4 regions of the Candidatus Enterococcus lemimoniae genome follow, and region 1 is predicted to be linked to each of the others. Evidence: riboswitches for the same ligand, from Rfam matches in the RefSeq annotation. Region 1 holds a riboswitch; each other region holds the start of a gene.
The links. A riboswitch is a leader RNA that binds a small molecule or an ion and turns the genes downstream of it on or off. The one in region 1 is predicted to bind magnesium.

Region 1 (3,142 bases):
TCACTTTCTCTTTTTCTTCATCTGAAATACTTTGATAAGAGATACCTTCTTCACCTGTATAACCATCTCCAGTAAAACCTTCGCCCTGCATCTGATAACTTTCAATGTTGTTTAAGGCTTTCTGATAATTTTTCATCAATAAAATCATTTGATCGAGTGTCATATCCGTTTGTCCGTTTTCGCCAATGACATCTAATAATTCTTGGTATCGAAGAACACTCTTCATTGAAGTTAATTCTTTCGTCAGCTGAATCGTGACCTCTCGCTGTCTTTTTTGTCTGCCGTAATCACCTAACGGATCTTCATAGCGCATTCTTGCGTATTGTAATGTTTCCCAACCGCCTAAATGCTGCTCCCCTTTTGGATAATGAATTCCTTCTGCATCAAACTCAAAATCATTATTGACTGTAACACCGCCAACAGCATCACTCAACGCAGCTAAACCATCCATATTGATCACAAAATAATGATTGATTGGGATATCTAAGTAATGCTCAACAGTCTCGATCATCATTTCATCCCCGCCAAATGAATGAGCATGATTGATTTTGTCATACACACCCTCTTTTCCAATTATTTCTACATAAGCATCTCTGGGAATACTCGTAATGGTTGTTTTCTTCAATTGATTATTAACTGTGACAACCATTATCGTATTTGCCCGAAAATCAGTTTTACGCTTTGAATCATTCGCTATTCCTAAAAGTAAAAAGCTCACTGGCTCACTCTTGTCCAACTCTACAGATTTATTTTCTCGATTTAATGGTTGATAGATCTTATCAGCTGTTTTTTGAACATTATTAAAAACCGTAGCACCATAAACCGAAGCACCTGCAACAACAAGTAAAAGTAATGTTAAAGAACTTAAAACTGTTTTTTGGATAAAGCGTTTTTTGGAGTCCGGCGTTGCAAATGTTCTATTTAGAAAAAATCGTTGAAGACAAACATACGAAAGATTTACCCAAGCAAAGCTCAAAAGAAAACCACCAATCACATCACTTGGATAATGCACTCTTAGGTAGATCCGTCCTAAACCAATCAAAAGAACATAGATAATTAGGATTTTTTTTAATCTGTTATAATTTAGGGTTTGCTCAGAGTAAATGGTTTTGACACTCAAAATAAGCGAACAAGCCAAACACATTGCTAAAAGTGAATGTCCACTCGGAAAGCTATAGGACGTTTTTTCCACTAATTGTGCAACATCAGGTCTCGTCCGTGCAACGAAATGCTTCAGCACAAACCCCAATACACTAACGACTAAAACATTACTACTCATCCAGACTGCCAACAATTTATGCTTATTTCGCCATAACCCAAATGAAACCAGTAAACTTATGATAAAAACTGGAATGATCGTAGCAGTTTTAGCAATCAACGCCACAACATTCGTGATAAACCCATTAGGTTTCCAATCAAATCGGTAGATTGCTGAATCTAAATCGCTAAACCACTGAACATTACTGACAATTAAAAAAGTTAGCGCAGTAAACAGTACGATACTTAAAACAGCTGGAGTGAATTTCTTTTCTTTCAACGTATTCATGTAATAAATCCCTTCATTTTCATATTCAAGCCGGTCGTTGGCTCAAAGTTATTCCTTTGATCCTTAGAGCAAAGAAAAAACCACTAAACTCACGCTCCTAAGTAAAATAGCAGCGAAACATCTAGCGGTCATTTCCGTCAAACTACACTCCTAAAATACACAGGCAGGTACTACGACGGTAAAAATGAAGTAAACAGGCAAGCCATCTACTCAACTAAAAAAAGCCAAACATTTTTTTCCTAGACGTTTGACTTTTAATCAATCTCATCGTCTGAGTTTTAGCACTATACAACGTAAAGAAAATCTCTTAGCTATTTTATGAAAAGCCTTAATTCGACAATTCCTGTTTTACACATTGGCGTCTTTCGACGTTTCTGCGCAATAGCCTGTGTTTGTATAGGAGCCTCACCTAACAAGGTTATTTTTCTATTTATTTTTCTAAATAATAACGCTAGCATAAATCTTTTTCAAGTTGTTTTATGACTCTTTAACTTTTCTTAATTTAAAGTCAATTATTTTAAACTGACAAACAGTTATCATCTTTCTTCAACTACAAGAGATAACTATCGTTAGACTTTAACTATTTAAACACTTCCAGCAACGAAAAAAAGCTAGAAAAGACTAACTACGCCTTTTCTAACTTTTTTATAAGATAATCGAATTTCGCTTAACTTAAATGACTAAACTGCGTTGCTTACTCATCCAACTCTTCAAATTGTGAGTTGTAAAGTGAGGCATAATAGCCACCTTCAGCGAGTAATTCTTCATGTGTTCCTTGTTCTTTAATATCTCCATCTTGCATGTAAAGAATCTTATCTGCATCTTTGATGGTTGATAAACGGTGAGCGATAACGAATGACGTACGACCTGCCATTAAGTTATTCATTGCTCCTTGGATCAATCCTTCCGTTCTTGTATCAACAGATGAGGTTGCTTCATCAAGGATCAAAATTGGTTTATCTGCTAAAATTGCACGAGCAATTGTTAATAGTTGTTTTTGACCTTGCGAAATATTGGAAGATTCTTCATTTAATTCCATGTTGTAGCCGCCAGGCAAGGTTTGAATAAAGTGATGTACGTGAGCCGCTTTTGCTGCTTCGTAAACTTCTTCGTCTGTTGCATCTAAACGACCATAACGAAGGTTTTCCATAATGGTTCCTTTAAATAACCATGTATCCTGTAAAACCATTCCGATATTTTTACGTAAATCTGCACGATTAAAGTCTTTGATATTGTGTCCGTCGATTTTAATCGCGCCAGACGTTACATCATAAAAGCGCATCAATAGTTTGACCATCGTCGTTTTACCGGCTCCCGTTGGTCCAACAATCGCCACCGTTTGGCCTGGATCAACATGTGAACTGAAATCATTGATAATGATTTTATCTGGTGTGTAACCAAAACGTACGTGTTCAAAATCAACCATACCTTTGGCTTTATCGATTTTAACTGGATTTGGTACAGTTTGTGCTTCTTCATCTTCTTCAAGAAATTCAAAGACGCGTTCTGCAGCCGCAGCCATTGATTGCAGCAAGTTAGATACTTGTGCTAATTGTGCAATTGGTTGTGTCAAGTTACGTACATATTGGATAAAGG
Region 2 (3,142 bases), 530 kb from region 1:
ATTTAAATAGCAAATAATCCATACGTTCAAAGAGATGGACTTCTTTATTTTTTTTCAACAAAGTATCGGCTGCTTCAGCTCCAATTTGGCCACCACCGATCAACGCTACTTTGCGGCTATTTTCTAATTGCTCGATTGCTTGTAGCACACCAGGTAAAAATTTATATTTCAATACTTTATCTGAGTCGCTGCCGAGAATATTTTGCGACCATTGACTAGAGCCTGTTGCTAAAATAAGTTTATCAAATGAGATAAACGACTCAAGTGCTTCTTTTTCATAGTTAATAATATGTTGCTTTGCGTCTATTCTAACAACTTCTGCATTTAACAATAACGTTAGTCCCTGATCTACTAACTCTTGTTCTGAAATAAATTGAGCCGTTTCGATTGGATTGATTGTCTCATTAAAATAAAGATTGATGTCGCCAGGTAAATAGCCGATTGTTTGCTGCTTATCCATTAAAATAACTTCAGCCTCTGGATGTTTTTTTCTGATAGCTAAAGCCGCAGAGACTCCAGCAAATGAAGCTCCTATGATCACAACTTTCATAGCAAACCCTTCCTTCTAAGTAAATAAACCGTTTTCTTAAAGAATAGCACAAGCTTGAAGCCAACGCATAGAAATAGCCTTATCTTTAATCGAAAAAAGGATGGAACAAAAGCGACATCACTTTTGTTCCATCCTCAATCCTATTCTAATTATCTTTCATAAAATCCTTGATAGCCTCAGCATTTTTTTGCTCATCGATTTCAATCACACTACCGGATTCTGTATAATCATTGAAATTCCATGATCCTTCTACTGGAACAGATAATGACTTTAATGGTTTTACGTTGCCAGTTAGAAAATCTTTTGCTAAATCGATCAATAAACTTGTCGGCACATTTGTATCGATTTTTCCGACCATTTTCCCTGCAACCTGAGGTAATTCCCAAATTGGGATCAAATCTTTCGACTGTTCCACTAAAGCGTCCATTACTTGTTGCTGACGTCTGATTCGACCAAAATCGCCTTCTTCATCCATTCTAAAACGAGCATACTGTAATAAACTATTTCCGTGCAATGTTTGTTTTCCTTTAAGGATATCTACACCATCGAGATTAATGTCTTTTTCAGAATCGATCGTAACGCCTTTTGGATAAAGTTCATCAATAATATCACTGAATTCTTTAAAGTCAATCACTACATAATAGTTGATTGGCAAATCAAAATTTGTCTTTAAGACATCTTTGGTCATTTGCGCTCCGCCGTATGCATAGGCCGCATTGATTTTATCTTGTCCGCCATCAGGAAATGTTACGTAGCTGTCTCGCATGATCGAGATTAGTTTTGGTTGTTTCGTTTTACCATCATAATGGGCTACCATCAATGTATCTGAACGTCCCTGGTCTTCATCGTCATCTCTAGAATCATTCCCAACGACCATTACAGTCAATTCCTTATCACGCGTTTGTTCATCGCCAGTAAAATTTTGGTTTTTACTAGAAACGTTTGCTTCACTTTTTTCTTTCGCTGTTTGAAATGATACAGCTGCATAACAGCCTGCACTCACCACTACAAGCAAAATGGAGAGTAAGGTAATGATCGTTATTTTTACAGATTTTTTCATGAGTTATTCCTTTCTGCCGCTTAAATGGATTCTGGGATAAAAGAAAAATCCTTCACCAAGAACACTCAGCGAAGGGATTAGATTAGAAGCGGCAAACACATGGACTTATGCCATTTATTTACAACTTACCTTGATCTTCTCTTCGTTGAGTTTTAGCACTATATAACGTAAAAAGCTATGCTTTTAGCTGCTTTGAAAAACGCCTTAATTCGACGAAATTTGTCCTACCCGCACCTGTCTTTCGACATTTCTGAGCAGCAGCCTATGTTTATATAGGAGCCTCACCTAACAAGTATTTAATTCATTTTAAACTATAAGCGTATCGAATCACAAAGTCAAATTAAATTTTATATAATTGCCTTATGCACGATAGTGTTATTAGACTTAAACTACTCTACACTCAGAGCTACCATGTATATGATTTAAACTACCTAAAATTTTACACGATGAAAATCTTTATATTTTCTTAAAAAACAACTTTAGATAGACTTTCTTCTTATTATCTGTTTCAATGTTTAGGAGACGAAACGCTTGGAGGAGCCCATGGAAAACTTTTTAGAGAAACAACAAGAATTCTTTTTTAGCTTTTTAACAGATAGTATTGATAATTATTTATTGGATCATTCTGATGAAACATTTTATGCATTTGCCTTAGACTGTAATATCTATGAAGAAGGGGAAATCAACCTTTGTATCAATACTGTTGACCTTTGGCAAGAAACAACTGAATACTATACAGAAAAAGGGTACGACCGAGAACAACTTGAAACGATGAAATACACTACTGGTGACTGGGATGAAAATCAACGGTTTGCTTCTCTTCATTTATTTGATGATTGGGTCGAAGATGAAGAAGCTATCCAAACTGTACTTGATTGGCTTTGTCAACAAATCATTTTGCTGGTAGAATCGGAAACGTTCAGACATATTCCTAAAACCGAAGACTTTAAATTATTGATTTATGATCATGATGAAACTATTGCTGCATCCCAAGAGCGGTTTGAAAAATTGATGATGTCTGATTATTTTCAAATAGATTAATAAAAACAGAATACTTATAAATAAAAATACCAAGAAGGAGTTCTCACAGCAATTAGCAAGAACTCCTTTTTGATAGTTTAAAAACAAAACTCTAATTCTTCTAGCTTGAATAACGTTTCTAAGATTTCATTCACTTTTTCAACTAATTGTTTTTCATCCACTATTTGATCTTGCGTTTCTACTTTTGCTGTATCACTTGAATAAATCAGGAAATTATACTCTTCCTTAAGTCTAACTTGATGTCCTTCTTTTATATACAAAATATAATCATCAATAACATCCGTCTCATATTTCCGCTTATATCCATTTTTCAAAACAATCGCTGTGATCAATGCGTTGACTGTCAGCTCTTCTAAAGGAATTTCCTGCTCATCAATCGTCAAAATATAATTTTCATTCTCAATAATGCCACAAACATTACAGCCTCCATCCAACAAATCAACTGTTTTAGTAATTGTTGCTTTCTTCATCATTACAAATCCCTTCACACA
Region 3 (3,142 bases), 690 kb from region 1:
TATAATGTATTCTACCATAGATCTTCGGGAAACTCAAATATACGTTATTAAAACGCGATTAATCTCGATACATTTTTTACTTTTCACCAAAGAATCCTACTTCACTTTTTTATTCTTTTGCTTTACTATAGATAAGAAGATTCGAAAGGAGCACCACTATGTCCCAAACTCAGGTAATCAAAGTAACCAAAGATACAATAAAAAAAATGAACTCATTCTACGAGAAACATCGTTTAAATCGACACGTTCCTTACTCTGACTTTGTTGCCAAAGTTGGCAACACAACGATTACAGCCTATACTTCTGGCAAAATTGTCTTTCAAGGTCCAGATGCTGAGAAAATAGCTGCTAAATGGGGGCAGCCTACTCAAAGCAAACAGTCAGCTTCACCTTCCAAAAAAAGCAGTACACTTCCGGCAAATTTCAGTCAGCTTTCTGTTTTAGGGAGTGATGAAGTTGGTAATGGTAGTTATTTTGGACCGGTCACTGTTTGTGCGGCCTATGTCGATAAAACCATGGTGACAAAATTAAAAGCTCTTGGCGTAAGAGACTCAAAAGAGCTTACTGATCCTCAAATCGTTCAGTTATCATCTGTTATTAAAGAGTTGATTCCTTACAAACTTCTGATCGTAGAGCCAGAAAAATACAATCAAATCCAACCAAAATACAATGCAGTCCATATGAAAGTTGCCTTGCATAATCAGGCAATCCACTTACTCTTAAATGAGCTTGCACCGACGAAACCAGAAGCAATCTTGATCGATCAATTTACGCCAGAAGCAAACTACAAAAAATATGTACGAAATGAACAAAATCAAGTCAGTGAGAAGCTTTATTTTATCACTAAAGGGGAACAATACCATGTGGCGGTAGCAGCGGCCTCGATCATCAGTCGTGCGGCGTTTTTAGAGGAATTAGATAAAGAATCAAAAGAATTAGGCATGAAAGTCCCATCAGGAGCTGGAGCAACTTCGGATAAAGTGGCCGCAAACGTTTTGGCTAAAGGTGGTATGGAATTATTAAGTAAATATGTAAAACTTCACTTTGCTAATACAGAAAAAGCAAAAAAAATTGCTGCCAAAAGATAAAAACAACCCAAGACAGACTAGAAATCTATCTTGGGTTGTTTTTATCTTATTTACGTTGTAGCTATGTCATTTATCATTTTAAGATTAAGAAAATATAAAGTTAGTCATTAAATAGCAACGAGCAATCAAGCAAACAAGAACAGCCAGATTCCCGTCAAATCAAAATACATGTTGCTCTTTACTTCTATACTTATAAAAAAATTAACCTTTACCCAATTGACTTCTCCTTAAATATTCACTATATTTAAGGCGATCTAAATAACTTGTTAGGTGAGGCTCCTATGAAAACACAGGCTACTGCTCAAAAATGTCGAAAGACAGGAATGGGTAGGACAGGAATTGTCGAATTAAGGCTTTTCACAAAGTAGCTAAAAGCTCTGCTTTTTACGTTTCATAGTGCTAAAACTCAACGATGAGAATGATGAGAAAGCTCTATTTGTGCTGAAATCAATCCCCCTTCGCTGAGTTATTTAAGCGAAGTTTTTTTGTTTTGATAAATAGTGACAGTGTATTCTATAGGTTTTGGGGGTGAAACTAGGTTGGAATAAAGGAAATTCGAGCAAGCTACTCTATTTTTCTTTATCAAGTAAGTAAGACACTTCATTGTTTACAGCAGAAAAAACTTTTTTAACGACATCTAAGTCGATTCCTAATGCACACTTTATTTGATGATCAATAAAATGATTAGCGAGGAATAAAAAATGAATCAACCAAAACGTTTATCCAAATTACATTATTTAGACTTTTACATCCTAACCCCATACTTTATTCTTTGTATTATCGGGATTTTAATGGTTTACAGTTCTAGCTCTTATCACTTATTAGACAGCAATCTTGGAACAGCTAGCAAAGCCATCAAACAAACAACTTACTTTCTTTTTAGTTTAATTTGTATGGCATTTGTTTATCGAATCAATTTAAATGTCTTTCGCAAGCCAAGTATTATCAGCCTTTTACTTGTATTGACCTTCTTAACGTTAGTGACCTTACCACTGATTGGTACTAGCGTTGGCGGCGCTAAACGTTGGATCAACTTAGGAGTGCTATTATTTCAACCCTCCGAGTTAGTTCCACTAATACTGATTCTTTATGTTGCAGCTCACCTTGCGAAAAATGATCGTTTAGTTCCCTTTTCATTCAAAAACCATCAGCGTTCACTATTGATTTGCTGCTTCTTCATGTTGCTAGTCGCACTTCAACCTAATATCGCCGGGGCATCCATGATTTTTATTTTGGTTTCAGTTTTGTTTTTATCAAGCGGTCTTTCTCCGTTGTTTATGTCACTTTCCCTACTTGGTTTTGTCGTAATAAAACGCTTGGGAACCGTCCTTTTGCTTTCCATTCCAACTGACTGGATGCCTGAAAAATTCAGTTATTTAGTTACTCGTTTTGAGGTCATGCAAAATCCTTTTATCGATCCAACGGGTAAAGGTTTTCAAACATCCAACGCTTACTACGCAATGCATAATGGCGGTTTCTGGGGACGTGGTCTTGGCAACAGCATTCAAAAAAAAGGCTATTTGCCCGCAGCAGATACAGACTTTATCTTTGCAATTTGTATTGAAGAGCTGGGATTAATTTTTTCTTTGGGGATTTTATTTTTAGTTTTCTTCATCGCCGCTCGCTTGTTCCTTTTAGCTATAAAATCAAAAAATCTTTATTATTCTTACCTTTATATTGGTTGTGGCACCTTGATTTGCCTTCAAGTTGCTGTAAATGTCGGTAGTCTTTTAGGCTATATTCCAATGACGGGACTGACTTTTCCTTTTATTAGTTATGGTGGATCTAGCTTGCTGATTCTGAGTACGACACTAGGCATTGCGTTAAACGCCCGAGGCTCAGAAATTCGAGAATGGGATCGCCAACGAGGAGAAAACGTATGAGAAAAACAATCGCTAAAACTAACGAACCCGTAAACTACGCCCTCCTCTTACCCGTTTTTCTTTTGATACTCATTGGTTTTGTTGCACAGTATGGCGCGTTCTATGCTGATCCGACTGTTGAATCTATTGCTCCATTATTGAAAAAGCAGCTTTTATGGACTATTTTAGGAA
Region 4 (3,142 bases), 940 kb from region 1:
TTTGACATGTATAAAAAACAAGGGGTAAAAGCATACAAAGAGTTGATTTTAGCTGGAATTGATTTTCTTTTAGAGGGAAGAAAACTAGTCAATAGTGACTTACCAACTTCAGCAGATGTAATATTGAACCATCAAGCGATTGAAAAAAGGATTATTTTAAATTTGCTACATTATATTCCAGAACGACGTGCATTAGATTTAGATACAATTGAAGACAAAATTCCATTATATAACCAAACTGTTCAATTGGATGTATCATTGATTGCGTTGAAGTTAGCTTTAAAAGAGTGTATGGTTGAAAGTCTTGTTCAAGTAACAGCTCAAAAGGAGTTGCCATTTGACATGATTGAAGGAAAACTAGTTTTTGATGTATCGAAGATTGATGGATATGAAATAATTGCCTTAACTTACAAATAGAAAGATGTGACAAATATGGATGGATTAGAATTAACAGCTTTTAATATTATCAGTACAGTAGGAACCGCTAAATCAAAAGTGATGGAGAGCATGGACTATGCAAGAAAAGGAAAATTTAAAGAGGCAGAACAGCTGATCAATGAAGCTAATGAATCATTACGAGCTGGAGAAAAGGAGCATTTTACTGTAATCACACAAGAAGCAAAAGAAAAAAATGTTGAACTTACACTGCTTTTTATGCACGCAGAAGATCAGTTGATGACAACTGTTGTGCTTAGAGATGTTGCAAACGAACTTCTAGAAATGAATAAAAATTTTTATGAATTAAAAAATCTAGTGGAAGAGTTAGCAGGAAAATGATGACACTATTAGGTGTAATAGCAGGTGTCTGTACCAGTATTTCATTTATTCCGCAAGCTATCCAGACAATCAAGACGAAACAAACGGAAGGGATTTCCCTAATTACGTACATTATGTTTGTCATAGGTGTGTTTTCATGGGTGATTTATGGGGCTTTAAATGGAGATATTGCCGTTTTACTGACGAATATTGTGACACTTATGCCCTGTTCTATTATTTTGTATTTGAAATTACAAGCAGTGAATGGTGTAAATAAAAAAGAGACTGAACGCAGTTAAATCTGTGTTTTAGTCTTTCTTATTTCTTTAGCATCTACTAACATGGCTTATGTTTAATGGTAGAATGAAAGAGTAGATTAGAAACTGATGAGTAAAATGAATTGGAAGTTTGGCTAAGGCTGAAAAGGAGAGTGACATAATAATGGCATACGAAGAAGATTGGTATATGAGACAATTAAAAATGGTCGTGTTTAATCCTTTTAAGAAAAGTTCAGCAGATCAAGTTATGCCAATGATTATGGTGATGGATGAAGGAACAGGAGAAAATTATTCTGTTCCAATTCAAAGTTATCTATCAGAGCTGATTTTGAAACAAGAAGTGAATCAAGCTGAAAATATCTTGTTTTTAGAATCTAAAAACATGACAAATGAGCAATTTGTGGGTCTTGGTAACTGGTTTTATGACCTCGTGGAGGAGTTATCAGATGAAGAGTTAACAATGGCTAATTTTTCAAGAACAGAAATCGCTCAAGGGAGAGCAGAATTAGCCTGAGCAATAAAAAAAGGTATTTTTGAATTATTTCGTTTTCTTTTGACAATTAGAAAAATATGAACTATGATGAATAAGGATTAAGAACTGAATAATTGTTAGGTGAGGCTCCTATTTGGACACATGCTACTGCCGCGAAAGAATCGAGAGACTCTTAGTTGGTTGAACAGGAATGATCGTGAAGGTCATTCATAACGTAGCTGATAAGAAATTATCTACGCCCTATAGTGCTAAAGCTCAACGATAGAGAAACTTTTATTTAAGTTGCTATTTTAACGCACACTCTATTGTTTAGTGTGCGTTTTGCTGTTTAACACAGATTGCGGAGCAATCTGATGTTAAACAGTACAAGGCGACTGAAAGGAGAGTTGTGACCTTTGTATGAATCACAGCGACTGGCTCCGCCAGAGCTGATGATGGACAGTACTTGGCGACCAAAGGGAGCGAAGTTCCGCAAAAAGAAACAAGCGGTCAGAAGAAAAACAAAAGCCCCATCTAAAAAAATCCATCGTTCCAAAATAAACAAAAAGAGAGGAAGAGCCGTATGGAAGACCCCAGTCATTCGAGAAATAAAATAAATGTCCCCTTCATCTTAGAAACGATGGAATTGAAATAACCTTTCTTTTCTCCTTCTAGATAAGATGAAGTGCAAGGAGGAAAAGAAAATGATGAATAAAAAAATAGTAGATTTAAAAAAAGCTACAAAAGATCAAGAGTTAAAAAAACTAGCAATGTTGTCTGAACGAGAATTAATGATGGAGCTTCGGACTTCAGAAAAAGGTTTATCCGAAGAAGATGCTAAACATCGATTAGAAGAATATGGTCCCAATGAAGTTTCTGCACAAAAACCAACACCAGCAATTATTATGTTTTTAGAAGCATTTAAAGATCCATTTGTTTATGTATTAGCTTTATTGATGGTTGTTTCAGCAGTTACAAAAGATTTTGAAGCAGCCCTTGTGATGGGGATCATGATTTTAGCTAGCGTTATTATTGCTTTTATTCAAGAATATCGCTCTCAAAAAGCAAGTTTGAGTTTAAAAGAACTTATTGAAAATACAACTGCTGTGACACGTGCTGGTCAAATAAAAGAAATTCCGATGGATGAAGTTGTACCAGGAGACATTGTGACTTTGGCGACAGGCGATATGATCCCAGCCGATGCGGTGTTGATTTGGACAAAAGATTTATTTATCAATCAATCGTCATTAACTGGTGAATCAATGCCAGTTGAAAAATTTGTAGATGCAGGGATCGATAAAAATTCCGAATCTGTTGCAGCCTTAGATATGCAAGATTTAGTCTTTATGGGAACGGATGTATTAAGCGGACAAGGAAAAGCGATTATTTTGAAAACAGGACAAAATACTTTCTTTGGCGACATTGCTAAAAATGCAACGACCCAACGTGGAAAAACGTCTTTTGACATCGGCTTGACCAAAGTCAGTAAGTTTTTGCTAAGAATGGTCATGATTCTGTTTCCGATCGTATTTTTGATCAATGGGATCACCAAAGGCGAATGGAGCGAAGCATTTTTCTTTGCAATTGCTGTTGCTGTTGGGTTAACGCCTGAAATGTTGCCAATGATCGTAACCAG

Region 2: it holds a riboswitch for magnesium, as region 1 does, so the genes downstream of both, A5866_RS06985 (LCP family protein) here and A5866_RS04470 (phosphatase PAP2/LCP family protein) in region 1, are expected to answer to the same signal.
Region 3: it holds a riboswitch for magnesium, as region 1 does, so the genes downstream of both, A5866_RS01135 (FtsW/RodA/SpoVE family cell cycle protein) here and A5866_RS04470 (phosphatase PAP2/LCP family protein) in region 1, are expected to answer to the same signal.
Region 4: it holds a riboswitch for magnesium, as region 1 does, so the genes downstream of both, A5866_RS16945 (hypothetical protein) here and A5866_RS04470 (phosphatase PAP2/LCP family protein) in region 1, are expected to answer to the same signal.

What each region holds. Positions count from the first base shown of each region.
Region 1 covers NZ_CP147248.1:920,232-923,373, forward strand. The annotation lists gene A5866_RS04470 (phosphatase PAP2/LCP family protein) at 1-1,546, opposite strand, end outside; M-box (ykoK) riboswitch at 1,803-1,970, opposite strand; gene A5866_RS04475 (ABC transporter ATP-binding protein) at 2,241-3,142, opposite strand, start outside.
Region 2 covers NZ_CP147248.1:1,452,315-1,455,456, forward strand. The annotation lists gene A5866_RS06980 (FAD-dependent oxidoreductase) at 1-550, opposite strand, end outside; gene A5866_RS06985 (LCP family protein) at 696-1,610, opposite strand; M-box (ykoK) riboswitch at 1,742-1,910, opposite strand; gene A5866_RS06990 (hypothetical protein) at 2,154-2,651, shown strand; gene A5866_RS06995 (DUF4809 family protein) at 2,729-3,124, opposite strand.
Region 3 covers NZ_CP147248.1:227,125-230,266, reverse strand. The annotation lists gene rnhC (ribonuclease HIII) at 159-1,088, shown strand; M-box (ykoK) riboswitch at 1,344-1,513, shown strand; gene A5866_RS01135 (FtsW/RodA/SpoVE family cell cycle protein) at 1,790-2,971, shown strand; gene A5866_RS01130 (FtsW/RodA/SpoVE family cell cycle protein) at 2,968-3,142, shown strand, end outside.
Region 4 covers NZ_CP147248.1:3,546,325-3,549,466, forward strand. The annotation lists gene A5866_RS16925 (alpha-amylase family protein) at 1-417, shown strand, start outside; gene A5866_RS16930 (PTS lactose/cellobiose transporter subunit IIA) at 433-777, shown strand; gene A5866_RS16935 (SemiSWEET transporter) at 777-1,055, shown strand; gene A5866_RS16940 (DUF6483 family protein) at 1,198-1,548, shown strand; M-box (ykoK) riboswitch at 1,633-1,801, shown strand; gene A5866_RS16945 (hypothetical protein) at 1,923-2,123, shown strand; gene mgtA (magnesium-translocating P-type ATPase) at 2,187-3,142, shown strand, end outside.